Regions from separate parts of the Sediminicoccus sp. KRV36 genome, predicted to be linked through region 2. Evidence: riboswitches for the same ligand, from Rfam matches in the RefSeq annotation. Region 2 holds a riboswitch; the other holds the start of a gene.
The links. A riboswitch is a leader RNA that binds a small molecule or an ion and turns the genes downstream of it on or off. The one in region 2 is predicted to bind cobalamin.
Positions count from the first base shown of each region.

Region 1: linked by a shared signal. The riboswitch ahead of LHU95_RS03955 (DUF1289 domain-containing protein) and the one ahead of LHU95_RS21820 (TonB-dependent receptor) in region 2 are both predicted to bind cobalamin.

Region 1 covers NZ_CP085081.1:904,275-911,194, forward strand. Annotated here, with positions in the region: gene LHU95_RS03940 (ABC transporter ATP-binding protein) at 1-730, opposite strand, end outside; gene LHU95_RS03945 (tripartite tricarboxylate transporter substrate binding protein) at 842-1,798, shown strand; gene metE (5-methyltetrahydropteroyltriglutamate--homocysteine S-methyltransferase) at 1,818-4,118, opposite strand; gene LHU95_RS03955 (DUF1289 domain-containing protein) at 4,191-4,406, opposite strand; cobalamin riboswitch at 4,541-4,784, opposite strand; gene LHU95_RS03960 (dihydroorotase) at 4,890-6,206, shown strand; gene LHU95_RS03965 (type 1 glutamine amidotransferase) at 6,234-6,914, shown strand.
Region 2 covers NZ_CP085081.1:4,582,757-4,589,676, reverse strand. Annotated here, with positions in the region: gene LHU95_RS21830 (enoyl-CoA hydratase) at 1-460, shown strand, start outside; gene LHU95_RS21825 (exopolysaccharide biosynthesis protein) at 583-1,221, shown strand; cobalamin riboswitch at 1,230-1,438, shown strand; gene LHU95_RS21820 (TonB-dependent receptor) at 1,561-3,504, shown strand; gene LHU95_RS21815 (TylF/MycF family methyltransferase) at 3,822-4,796, opposite strand; gene LHU95_RS21810 (ABC transporter permease) at 5,089-5,874, shown strand; gene LHU95_RS21805 (SDR family oxidoreductase) at 6,153-6,920, shown strand, end outside.

The sequences.
Region 1 (6,920 bases), 1.2 Mb from region 2:
CCTGCTCCAGATCCTCACGCCCGAAGCGCGCGATGAGGGCCTCGGGGCTGCCCTCATCCACCACCTGGCCGCGCTTGAGCATGATGACATGCCCGCAGAGTCGCTCCACCTCGGCCATGTTGTGGCTGGCCAGCAGGATGGCGCAGCCATTCGCCTCGCGGTAGCGCTCGATGCTGCTGCGCACCCAATCCCCCGTATCCGGGTCGAGGCTCGCGGTGGGTTCGTCGAGCAGCAGGAGTTCGGGCGTGTTGATCAGCGCCTTGGCCAGCGCCACGCGCGTCTTTTGCCCGGCGGAAAGCTCGCCGGCCGCGCGGTCCAGGAAGTCGGTGAGTTGCAGTTCCTCGGCCAGCAGCGCGATGCGGCGGCGGAGGTCCGCGACATTGTAGAGATGTCCGTAGACCGTCAGATTCTCGCGCACGGAAAGCTTGTGCGGCAGGGAGATATAGGGCGAGGAGAAATTCATCCGCGCCAGGGCGGCGAAGCGGTCCGTCGCCATGTCATGTCCCAGCGCCGTGATCCGCCCGGAGCTTGGCACCAGCAGGCCGAGCAGCATGGCGATGGTCGTCGTCTTGCCCGCGCCATTGCCGCCCAGCAGGCCGATGGTGGCCCCCCGCGCCATGCGGAAACTCAGCCCATCCACCGCATTGGCGCGGCCGGGCGCATAGGATTTCACGAGGTTCTCGACGATCAGGGCGTGTGTCACCGCCTGGATATGCGGCCGCGGCGCCATGGCGTCACCCCCGGTGTTGCGGAATTGTTTGACAGCATGGGCCACGGCCGAACAGGCTCCGGTCATGGATCACCGCCCCATCGCAGGGCCGTGACCGGGGGGAGACATGCCATGCATCGCCGCAGCCTCATCGCGGGCGCCAGCCTTGCGATTCCCAGCCTCCACGCACACGCTCAGCCGGCCTGGCCGAGCCGCGAGATCAGCCTGGTCACCGGCTTCGGCCCGGGCGGCGGCACGGATGTCGTGGCGCGCTCCATCGCGGCACACATGGAACGCGCGCTGGGGGTGAGTGTCATCGTCCGCAACACGCCCGGTGCCGGCGGCACGCTGGGGCCGGCGCGCATCGCGCAATCCCGGCCGGATGGCTACACATTCGGGCTTGTGGGTCTCTCCGCGCTGGTGGTGGCGCCACTGACGATGGACATCCCCTACCGGCCCTTCGAGAGCTTCGATTTCCTGGGCACCACCTCGGAATTGCGCATCGGCTTTCCGGTCGGCCCCTCCATGCCGCAGGTGCGCAGCCTGGCGGATTTCGTGGCCGAGGCGCGGCGGCGGCCGGTCACCTTCGCCAGCACCAATCCGGGCTCGGCCGTTGCGATGTTCGAGTTCCAGCGCCTCGCGCGTTTCGAGATGAACTACATCCAGTTCGGCAGCATCACCGATGCCGCGACCCAGGTGGCGGGCGGGCATATCGATACTTACACCGGCACGCCCGAGATGATCGGCCTGGTGCGCGCCGGCAATCTGCGCATGCTGGCCAGCGCCAGCGTGGATCGCTGGCCGGAATTCCCCGAGGTGCCGACGCTGATCGAACAGGGCTTCGAGACCGCCACGCGCCAGCCCATCATCTGGGCCGGGCCGGCCGGGCTGCCGCCCGCGATCCGGGAGAGGCTGGCCGGCGCCCTGCTCGCCGCCGCGCGCGACCCCGAGGTGCAGATGCGCCAGAACACCGCCAGCATCGCAACCCGCGTGCATGACGCGGCGGAGACGCTGGCGCTGATCCAGCAGATTCGTCCCGGCGTGGAAGCGGCGTTGCGCAGTTCAGGCGTGGCGCGGCGGGCGGGCTGAACCACCCGCCGCGCGCAGCCTACCCGCGCAGGCTGCGGGCCGCCTCCACCATGCGGATCAGGGCCGGGCGCACCTCTTCCCATTTGCGGGTCTTCAGTCCGCAATCGGGGTTCACCCAGATCTGATCCGCCGGCAGGCGCTGCGCCGCGACGCGCAGCAGCCGTTCCATCTCCGCGGCCTCGGGCAGGGCAGGGGCATGGATGTCATAGACGCCCGGGCCGATCTCATTCGGGTAGCGGAAATCCACGAAGGCTTCGAGCAACTCCATCCGGCTGCGCGCCGTCTCGATCGAGATCACATCCGCATCCATCTCGGCGATGCGGTCCATGATGTCGTTGAATTCGGAGTAGCACATGTGGGTGTGTATCTGCGTCGCCTCGCGCACGCCACTCGCCGAGATGCGAAAGCAGGTGACCGCGTCCGTCAGATAGGCATCCCATTCATCGCGCCGCAGCGGCAGCCCTTCGCGGAAGGCGGGCTCGTCAATCTGCACGATGGGGATGCCGGCCGCTTCCAGATCCATCACCTCGTCACGGATGGCGTAGGCGAGTTGCCGGCGCACCGCATCGCGCGGGATGTCGTCCCGCACGAAAGCCCATTGCATCATGGTGACGGGGCCGGTCAGCATGCCCTTCATCGGCCGCGTGGTGAGGGCCTGGGCACGCCGCGCCCATTCCACCGTCATGGCCGCGGGGCGGGAGACATCGCCGAAGATGACGGGCGGCTTCACGCAGCGCGAACCATAGCTCTGCACCCAGCCATTCTTCGTGACGGCGAAGCCCTCCAGGAAATCGGCGAAATGCTCGACCATGTCGTTGCGCTCGAATTCGCCATGGACGAGGACATCCATGCCGATCTCCTCCTGCCAGCGCACCGCCGCTTCCATCTGGCCGGCCAGGAAGGCGTCATACCCTGCCGCATCCAGCGTGCCGCGCTTATGCGCCGCCCGGGCCGCGCGGATTTCGGCCGTCTGCGGGAAGCTGCCGATGGTGGTGGTCGGGAAGGCCGGGAGATTGAGCCGCGCCTGCTGCGCCACGCGCCGCCGCGTGAAGGGCACGCGCACGGCATCCTCGGGCCGGCCAGCGGCCAGGCGTGCCGCCACTGCCGGATCATGCAGACGCGGCGAGGCGCGTCGTGCTTCCTGGCGGGCATCGCTCGCCAGCAATTCCGCCGCGATGGCACCCCGGCCCTCGGTCAGGCCCCGCGCGAGGATCGCCACCTCCTCCAGCTTCTGCCGGGCGAAGGCCATCCAGCCGCGCAATTCCGGATCGAGGCCCGTCTCTGGCGCGAGATCCACGGGGCTATGGAGCAGCGAGCAGGAGGGCGCCACCTGCAGCAACTCGAAGCGCCGTGCGGCCGCCGCGCCGCGCAGCTTCAGGAAGGCGCGGGAGAGGTCGGTCGCCCAGACATTGCGACCATCCACCACGCCGAGCGAGAGGATCATGCGCGGCGGCGCGTGGCGCAGCGCCACGTCCAGCATCTGGGGTGCGCGCACCAGATCAAGATGCAGGCCGGCCACGGGCAGGGTCAGCGCGGTTTCGAGGTTCTCCCGCAAATCGCCGAAATAGCTGGCGAGGATGATGGAAAGCCTGGGCGTCACCGCCGCCAGGGCCGTGTAGGCGTGGCACAGCGCCGCGCGCGCCGCGTGCGGAAGGTCGAGCGCGAGACATGGCTCATCCATCTGCACATGGCGCGCGCCGGCGGCCTCCAGCCGGCGCAGGGTCTCCGCATAGAGCGGCAGCAAACCCGGCAGAAGGTCGAGCGCATCGCCACCGCCCGCCATCTTGCCCAAGAGGAGAAAGGACACAGGACCAAGCAGCACGGGCCGCGTCACCTGGCCCAGCGCCAGGGCTTCCTCGAACGCCTCGACCGCCGGAAAGCCCGTGGCCGTGAATTCCTGGCCTGGCTGAAAGACGGGCACCAGGTAATGGTAGTTCGTATCGAACCACTTGGTCATTTCCAGCGCGGGCGTCCCGCGCGCGATGCCGGCGGCGGCCTCACCCGCCGTGCCCCTGCCACCCCTTGCCAGGGCGAAGCGTGTGGCGAGCGAGACCCGCTCGCCCGGCCGCCAGCCATAGCCTGGCGGGATCACCCCGAAGGCGCAGGCATGATCCAGCACATGGTCATAGAGCGAGAAATCATTGCTGGGCGGCATGGCAATGCCGGCCAGTGACTGCAGGGCCCAGTGGCGGGCCCGCAGATCGGCGGCGCTGCGCAGCAGGGCTGCGTCATCCGACTGGCCGGACCAATGGGATTCGAGCGCGGTCTTGAGCTCCCGCCGCACACCCATGCGGGGGAAACCGAGATTGAAGGCGGACATGCATATTCTCCTGGCGGGGCGGCCAGATTCCGAAACCCGTTCTGCGTGGTCCGGCTGTGCGGGCCCTTGACCCTACCGCCCCTGTTGATCGGCTGATGTGCGAAGCGCCAGCCGCTCCCGCGCCCTGACCAGGATGGCGCGCTGCGTCGCGGCCGAAGCCGTGGACCAGCGGGCGATCTCGTCGAGGCTCCGACCACAGCCGAGGCAGATGCCGCCCGCATCCAGCGCGCAAATCTGCACGCAGGGCGAAGCGGGGCCGGTCTCGGTGGGCCAGGGGGTGGCTGGCATGGGGGTCAGGGCCCGGTCTGGCCGGGGCCTGATGTTCTTCGCATTCGGGGCCAGGAGAGGCGGGTGGCGTGCAATGGGGCGCGGGAATGGCGCATGGTCAGGTTCTCCTTGCCAGGGGCACCCCGCCCCGGTGGTTGGGTTTCGATCGTGCTGGCAGGTCTCCTGGCTCACGGGTCGTCACCGGCACTTCCGTCTTCCCAGGGCGAACCCCAGTGACGTTCCCCAGTAAGGGGCCCCTCGTCAGGAGAGGGTGAAGCGCCAGCTCACCGCTGACAGTTGCGGGGTCAGCTGCCGACTTGGCCGGCTGGAGTTCCAGCTGGGGCCGCACGGCATTCCCTTTTCACCGGCTCGCGCCGGACCAACACGTCATCAACATATCCTTATGGGTTTTTCTGTCAAGCGATTTTCGCCTCCAGGGCTCCGCCGTCTTGCATCGGCGGCCTGACGCGTCAGATTGCGCGCTTCGTTCCTCCGGAGACTTCCATGCCCCATTTCGATCTCATCCTGCGCGGCGGCCAGGCCGTGCTGCCCTGGGGCATCGAGCCGCTGGATATCGGCGTGCGGGATGGCCGAATCGCCGCCATGGGCAGCCTGCGCGGCGCCGAGGCGACGCAGGAGGTGGATTGCCGCCACCTGCATGTGCTGCCGGGCCTGATTGACGCCCATGTGCATCTGCGCGAGCCCGGCGACCCCGCGGTGGAGACCATCGCGACCGGCACCAGGGCCGCTATCCTGGGCGGCCTCGCCGCCGTGTTCGACATGCCCAACACCGCACCCTCCATCACGGATTCCGCGCAACTCGCCTGGAAGCGCGCCTATGTGAGCGAGAACGCCTATTGTGATGTCGGCCTGTATGTCGGCGCCTCCAAGAAGAACATCCCCGACCTCGCCGACCTGGAAGTCGAGGAGAATGTCTGCGCGGTGAAGGTCTTCGCCGGCTCCTCCACGGGTGATCTGCTGATCGAGGATGATGCCAGCCTGGAGGCCGTCATGCGCTCCGGCCGCCGCCGCATCTGCTACCATTCGGAGGATGAGTATCGGCTGCAGGCGCGCAAGCCGAACTACAGCTCGGGCATGCCGCACCGGAACCACATGGAGTGGCGCGATGTGGAATGCGCCATGCTGGGTACGCGGCGCCTCATGGCCATCGCCCGCAAGACCGGGCGCCCCGCGCATATCCTGCATGTCAGCACGGCCGAGGAACTCGCCTACCTGGCCGACTACAAGGATATCTGCTCGGTCGAGGTGCTGATGAACCACCTGACCCAGACGGATGAGGCCTATGGCCGCCTGGGTGGCTATGCCGTGATGAACCCGCCCATCCGCGACCAGCGCCACCTGGAGGCTGCCTGGGCCGCGGTGCGCAACGGCACGGTGGATGTGGTGGGCAGCGACCACGCGCCGCATTCCCGCGCCGCCAAGGAACGCCCCTGGCCCGACACCGCCGCCGGCCTGACCGGCGTGCAGACCATCGTGCCCGTCATGCTGGACCATGTGAGTGCCGGTCGCCTCAGCCTGATGCGCCTGGTGGACCTCATGTGCGCGGGCCCCGCGCGCATCTATGGCGCGGTGAACAAGGGCCGGCTGGCCGTGGGCTATGACGCCGACTTCACGCTCGTGGACATGGCGAAGTCCCGCGAGATCACCAATGACTGGATCGCCAGCCCCTGCGGCTGGACGCCGTTTGACGGCCATCGCTGCCAGGGCTGGCCGGTGGGCACCATCATTCGCGGCCATGTCGCCATGCGCGAGGATGAGGTGCTGGGCGGCCCGATCGGGCGGCCCGTGGCGTTCCGGTAGGAGCGGCCCCGGCCGGCCCGCGCCCCCATGAAGATCGGCATCCTGCAATGCGGCGCGGTCCCCGAGGAGCTGGAGGCCGAGCATGGCCGCTACGGCGCGATGGTCCAGCGCCTGCTGCCCCCGGCCCGGGACACCGTGCTGCATGACGTCACCGCCGGCGATCTGCCGCACAGCCCCACCGATTGCGAGGCCTGGCTGCTCACCGGCTCGCCCGCCGGGGTCTATGACGACCTGCCCTGGATCGCGCCGCTGATGGCATTCCTGCGGCAGGCGCGCGGCCGCACGAAGCTGGTGGGCATCTGCTTTGGCCACCAGGCCATGGCGCAGGCTTGGGGCGGCCGCGTCGTGAAATCGCCCAAGGGCTGGGGCATCGGGCTGCACCGCTACGACGTGCGGCAGCCCGCAGCCTGGATGGAGGATCGGGCGGCGGTGCATGTGCCCGCCTCCCACCAGGATCAGGTGGTGGAGGCGCCCGCCGGCGCGCGGGTCACGATCGCCAATGAATTCACCCCCCTGGCCGGGCTGGATTATGGCGACGCCGTTTCCTTTCAGTGCCACCCCGAATTCACGCCGGAATTCGGGGTCGCCCTGCTGCAATCCCGGCGCGACAGGTTCGGCCCGCTGGCCGGCCCGGCCATCGCCTCGCTCGCGCGGCCCCATGATTGCGCCCGCGTCGCGCAATGGATCCGGCGTTTTCTGGAGGGCTGATGCGGC
Region 2 (6,920 bases):
CATGGGTGGGGGCTTGGGCATCGCCATGTCCTGCGACATGCGCATCGCGGGTTCGGGCAGCGAATTCGGCATTCCGGCAGCGAAGCTCGGCATTGCCTATGGCTTCGACATGGTGAGCAACCTGGTCGCACTCGTCGGTCCCGCGCATGCGCATTTCATCCTGATGACAGGCGGACGACTTGAAGCCTCCGAGGCGGAGCGCATGGGCCTGATCAACAAGCTGCATCCGGCTGAATCGCTGGATGCGGAGGTCGCGAAAATCACCGCGACCATTGCGGTGAATGCGCCGCTGTCCTTGCGTGCCAACAAGCGCACCGTACGCGCCGTACTGGCCGATCCTGCCGGGCGGGACATGGCGGCCATCGCGGCCGATCAGGATGCCTGTTTTGACAGCGCGGACTACCGCGAGGGCCGCCGCGCCTTCATGGAGAAGCGCAAGCCCGCCTTCACCGGGGCGTAACGCCCTGGTGTCGCGGCAAGACGTCTTGGCGCAAACATTTTGCTGGATTCGTCGCAATATCCCGGTAGGGTCCGGGTCATGCGCAGGCGTAAAGCGCATGGGAATGTCACAAGGAAAGCGTTTTGGACGGAACGGCGCAAACCGCGACTGAACATCAGGATGAACATCTCGCGCCCATCTCGCGCATTGTCACCGAGGTGGCGGCACAATTCCCCGGTGCCAGGATCACGCTGGGCGAAATGGCGGAGGCATTTGGGGACCGTGCTTTTGGACTGTTGATCCTGCTGCTCTGCCTGCCGTCATTGCTACCAGGGATGGCTTCGGTCTTCGGCATTCCCATGCTGATTCTCGGCGCGCAGATGGGGATGGGGCGGCGGGTGCCGAAACTGCCGCGATTCATCGCCCGCCAGTCCATCAAGCGGGAGGATCTGATGCGCCTCTCGGGTGCCTCTGGCTCTTCCTGGATCAAGCGCGTCGAGCAGTATGTGAAGCCGCGCCCTGGCTTCTTTACCGGGCCGACCGGCGACAAGATCGTCGGCTGGCTGACGGTCTATTGCGCGGTCATGTTGATTTTGCCGGGACCCGGCACCAACGGTCCGCCGGCCTTTGGCAACATCATCATGGCGTTGGGCGTGGTCGAAGCCGATAACCGCGTGATCGGGATCGGAGCGGCCTTGACCCTGCTCGGCAGTCTGTTTGCCACCTTCGTGATCGGCGCATTGATCTGGGTGGGAATACAGGCTCTTGGCTGGATGGTCTGATTGAGCCTACACTCACGTCACGTGAAGGTGACCCGATGAGGGTTGAAACGGGAATGCGTGAAGTTCTGGCCTTCGGGCTGGATAATCCGCGGCTGCCCCCGCAACTGTAGGCGGCGAGCGCTGGTCCATACGCCATTGCCCCCAAATCCGGGGTGAGAAGGCGGGCCAGGGCGTTGACCCGCGAGCCAGGAGACCGGCCTTCGCAGAGTTGTTCTCGCGCGTACCGGGCGGGGTGCACCGGTGCCACGGACTTGTTCCGTTTGCGAGCTCGGCGCCAGCCGTCGGGCGGGGCGAATGCCCTGCTCGGCATGTCGTCATGCGCAACACGGGGAGCTTCCCATGCGCCGTATTCTGCCCAGCACCGCCGCCATCCTGGCGTTGGTGACGCCTGCCTTGGCGCAAGTCGCCATCCCTGACACCATCGTGACGGCCACTGGCGTGCCCACCGCGCTGGAACGCGTCCCTGCCTCCATCACTGTCATCAATCGCCGGATGATCGAGGAGAATGGCTTTGCCAATCTCGCGGAAGCCCTGGCGAGCGTCCCTGGCCTTCGTGTCGCGCAATCGGGCGGACCGGGGCAGCAGGCCAGCGTGTTCATGCGCGGCAATTCCAGCCGTTCGACCCTGGTGCTGATGGATGGGGTTCCGGTCAATGACCCCTCCGATGCCAATGGCGCCTTCAACTTCGGCAATGAAACGCTGTTCGATATCGAGCGGATCGAAGTGCTGCGCGGTCCGGCCTCCTCGCTCTATGGCAGTGCGGCCATCGGCGGCGTGATCAACCTCGTGACGCGTCGGGCGCCCGCGGACCGGACCGTGATGCCCTATGGCGAGGTGGCTGGCGGCTCACAGAACACCTTGCGCCTGGGCGGCGGCGTCGCCGGCACGGTCGGCGCCTTCGACTACCTGGCGAGCCTCAACAACATCTCGACCCAAGCCTCCAATGCCACTGCCTCCCGCTTCTTCCGCACGCTGGGTGAGCGGGATGGCTTCAACAGCACCAATGCGACGGCGCGCCTGGGCTACACGCCGATCGAAGGGACCCGGCTGGAAGGGCTGGTGCGCTGGCGGGAGAACCGCATCGGCATTGACAGCGTGCCGCGTGACGATCCGAACTATACGGGCGATGACCGGCGCTGGCTGGGCCAGATCCGTGGCGAATCGCGTCTGTTTGATGGCGTTTGGACAACCGGCCTGCGCCTCGCCGTTACGCAGGATCGCCGCACCTACTCCAACCTGCCTGATATCCTCAGCGCAGCCCGCACGCAGGATTACTACAGCGGTACCCGCCAAAGCGTGGATTGGGGCAATGTGGTGCGGTTGCCCAGTTTTGGCCCCGCGACGGAGGGCGCGGTGACCTTCGGCGTGAACTATGCGCATGAGGATGTGACGAGCTATGCCGGCAATGTGCCCTTCCGCTCCTCCGTTGCGGCCAAGCAGGATACGACGGCCGGGCATGCCGCCGTGCAGTATCGCTTCTGGGATCGGCTCGATGTCACCGGGGGCGTTCGCTATGACAGCGTGAGCAGCTTTGTGGGCTATACCAGCTGGCGTGTGGGCGCGGTGCTGGCGGTGCCTGAGGCAAATATGCGCATTCGCGCCTCGGGTGGAACGGCGTTCAATGCGCCCTCGCTGAACCAGCGCTTCGGGATCATCGGCAATACCTTCCGGGGGAATCCCAATCTGCGCCCAGAGACCAGCATCGGCTACGAATTCGGTGCGGAGATGGATATTCCCGCGTTCGGGCAGCAGCGCTTTTCGACAGTCGGGTTCACCTTCTTCCAGTCGCGCGTGACGGATCTGATCAACTTCAATGCGCAATTCAACTCACTGACGAATGTTGCCAGTGCCAATCTGAAAGGGGTGGAGCTTGTCTGGGCATTGCGCCCAGCAAGCTGGCTGACAACGGAAATGGCCTGGACCATCACCGATGCCACGGACGGCCAAACAGGGCGCGTTCTGCCGCGGCGGCCGGAGAGCGTCGTGAGTGCCCTGGCGAGGATCGAACCCATCGCTGGCCTGGTCATCACGCCGCAGATCTACTTCACGGGACGTTCACCGGAAGGCGCCTTCGCCACCTATCTGAACAGCGGGGCGAGTGTCAGCTCACCGCGCAACAACAAATCGGGCACGTTGTTCAACCTGACGGCGAGCTATCGGATTACCCCGCAGATCACCGGCTTTCTGGAGGGACGGAATTTGACGGACAGCAAATGGGAGCCGGTCAACGGCTTTCAGACGCCGGGGCGGAGCGCGATCATCGGGACCCGTTTCGCGTTCTGATCGCGCCGAGCTGGGAGGGGCGCTCCGGGTGGATGTGACCGCCGGAGCATGAGCCATGGGGGCGCTGCGCTGGATCGCAGCGGCTGCGCCCTCTGTCAGCAGCGAGCCCAGCTGGTTGGGTCGCGGCGGATGCGCGTCGGTGGAGAGTTGGAGCACTTTTTTGCAGGCGCGGTGGCAGCTCAGATGCCGAGGTCGGCTATCACACCCACGAATATTTCGATTTCTGGCATGGCACTGCCGGGCACTATGTTCCGGCACGGCCGCGCTCCCCTCACGTCAGCGAGGGGAGGCGTGCCATCCTGGGCTTGCTTCTGAGGTCAGAACGGCTTGCGGATCACGCGTACCGTGATGTCCACGCGGTGCAGATAAGGCATTCCACCACGCTGGGCGAAGAACTCGGTCACCGCGTCACGGCAGCCCTTGAAAATCCAGTCATCGATGATGATGAAACCGCCCGGCACGACCTTGTCGTAAAGATGCGCCAGCGGGACGACATAGGATTCATAAAGGTCGCCATCCAAACGCAGGACAGCGATTTTCTCGATCTCCTGTGCCGCCACCGGGACCGTGTCCTGGAACCAGCCCTTGTGGATGCGCAGCTTGTCCGCCGGATACTCAATCTTGCGCATGAGCTCGAGCAGATACTGCTCACCCGCGGCGACCGCATTGATCGTTTCAAGCTTACCCTGCTTCTGCTCGTCCGTCAGCTTGAACATGGCGTTGAAATTGGCGTCGATATCCTGTGCAACCGGCTGCGGCAGGCCCTCGAAGCTGTCAAACGCATGGATCATGCGCGGCTTCTTGCCATAATGCAGGTTGCTCATCGCCATGATGCCGATGCAACCGCCCTTATATGCGCCGAGTTCGACGTAATCGCCCTCGATGCCCTCCATCTCGCAGAAGCGAACCTGATTCGAGAGCTCGGCCAAGCCATCATAGGTCACCAGAGTGTGGCCATAGACGCGATCAATGAAGCCCTGAACGATATGCTCGTCGAAATAGCCGCGCGTCAGGTAGGCGCGATTGGCCAGCACCACCGGGTCGAAGGGATGGATCGCCGAGGCCGGAAAGGCATAGCCCTGCGGCATGAGGCGCAGCGCCGGCCCAGGGCCGGTGTGAATTTCAGACGCGAGGTATTCAAACCCAGGCGGAAAGCCCTCCGGAGCGCGGACCGGAGGCATGGCGAAAAGTGGCACGCCGCCGGTTGGCAACTCGGAAAGATTGGGGGCCGGGGCCGCAACCGGCGCGTCAGCGTTGGAATCGGCGGCTTTGTCAGTGGATTGGTCGGACAATGGTTTTCTCGATCTCTTTCGCCCAGAATGCCCGCTCTCTGGCAGTTTCGCGCGAACCGCGCAAGCATCCTAACGCAGGGCATGGGTCCCTGACGGGTCGCCGCATCAGGCGAATCCTACCTCGCCCGGACCGCTGCCAGAGTCTCCCGAATCCCTGGCGCGGGGTTGCCCGCCCGGGCTTTCGCGCCGATAAGGCGGCCCGGAACGAGCGCTTCCTGACCTGCGATGCGCCTCGCCGTTTCAATTGGGCCAGGGCCGATCAGCCGAGGCTTCCACCAGCCAGAGGCATAACGTGATCCAGTCCAACCGTACCTATCTCGCGAACCTGACCTGGGTACTGACGGTGGCAAACCTGCGCGACCGCTATCTGGGGACCTGGGCCGGGCTCATGTGGGCCTTCGTCAATCCGATCATCATGATCGGTGTCTTCTGGGTTGTCTTTGCCCAGGGATTTCGCATTCCTACCACCGGTGAGCGCCCTTTTCTTCTTCTGCTTGTCTGCGCCCTGGTTCCGTGGATGACGTTCTCCGAGGCGGTGAACGGGGCTGCCGGGTCCATCGTCGGCCGTGCCTATCTGGTTCGCAAAATCGCCTTCCCGCTGGAATTGCTGCCCATCACCCAGGTGCTGTCGGCGCTGATGGTGCATGGCGTGCTCGTCGTCTTCGCTTTGCTGATCGCCTTCTGGTATGGACGCTGGCCGACACTCAGCATGTTCATGCTGCCGGTCTACCTTTTTGCGATGACCTATGCGGCGCTCGGCTTGGGGCTGGCCCTGGCCTCCCTCGGAGTGGCCTTCCGGGATATCCTGCAGGGCCTGGGCGTCTTCATGAACCTGCTGTTCTGGGCGACGCCGATCGTTTGGTCCGCCGACATGATGCCCAGCGCCTTTCAGTGGTTTGTCACCTTCAATCCGCTCTCCTTTGTGATCGAGGGATACCGGCATGCGTTGCTGGGGGCCCCTTATCCCGCGCCGACGGCCGCGCAGGCGACCGTGTTCTGGGTCGTTTCCACGTTGGTGTTCGTCATGGGGGTGCTGGTCTTCAAGCGGCTCAAACCGAGCTTTGCGGATATTCTCTAGCGTCATCGGGCTGGAACGCGCCGGTGCGGCCGCAGGCATCGCGAATGGCGGCTTTCTGGCTTGGCTGAACTGGCTGGATGCCCCCCAGCCGGAGGATTCGCCAGAAATGCCCTCCCACGGTGGCAGCGTTACGATGCAAATATTCAAGCAGCGTTCAGAACCCTGGCCGAAATTGTATATTGTTGGAAAATCAAAAACTTGGGAGAAATTCGCTAAGCCCAGGTTGCCTTCCCCGCCGGCCACGTCTAGTCATCCGCCGGTAAAGTTGGAGAGCCTTGATGCATGTTTTCGTCACGGGTGCGTGCGGCTATAAGGGTACCGTCCTGGTCCAGAAGTTGATTGAGCGGGGCCATCGCGTTCGCGCTTTCGACATTCAATGGTTCGGCAATTTCCTTCGGCCCCATCCCGAACTGGAAGTGGTGCAAGGCGATATCCGCAACATCGCGGAAGTGAACCTTGATGGCATTGACGCCATTATCCACCTGTCCAGCGTCGCCAATGACCCATGCTCGGATCTCGACCCGAAGCTGACCTGGGAGATCTCCTGCCTGGCGACCATGCAGTTGGCGGACAAGGCCAAGCGGCGAGGCATCAAGCGCTTCATCTACGCGTCGTCCGGGTCGGTCTACGGGGTATCGGATGAGCCGCAGGTCACTGAAGACCTCGAGCTGTTTCCGATTTCCGAATACAACAAGACCAAGATGTGCGGCGAGCGGATCGTGCTCTCCTACGAGAACGACATGGTGACGCAGATCGTGCGTCCGGCCACCGTCTGCGGCTTCTCGCCCCGCATGCGCCTTGATGTCGCAGTCAACCTGCTGACCATGCAGGCGCTCAAGAATGGGCGCATCACCGTGCTCGGCGGCGAACAGACCCGGCCGAACATCCACATTGACGACATCACGGATCTCTACATCTTCCTGCTCGACAATCCGCAGCACACCGGCGTCTACAATGCTGGCTTCGAGAATATTTCCATCCTCGATATCGCCAAGATGGTCGCTGAGCACGTCAACGCTGAAATCGAAATCAAGCCGTCCAATGAC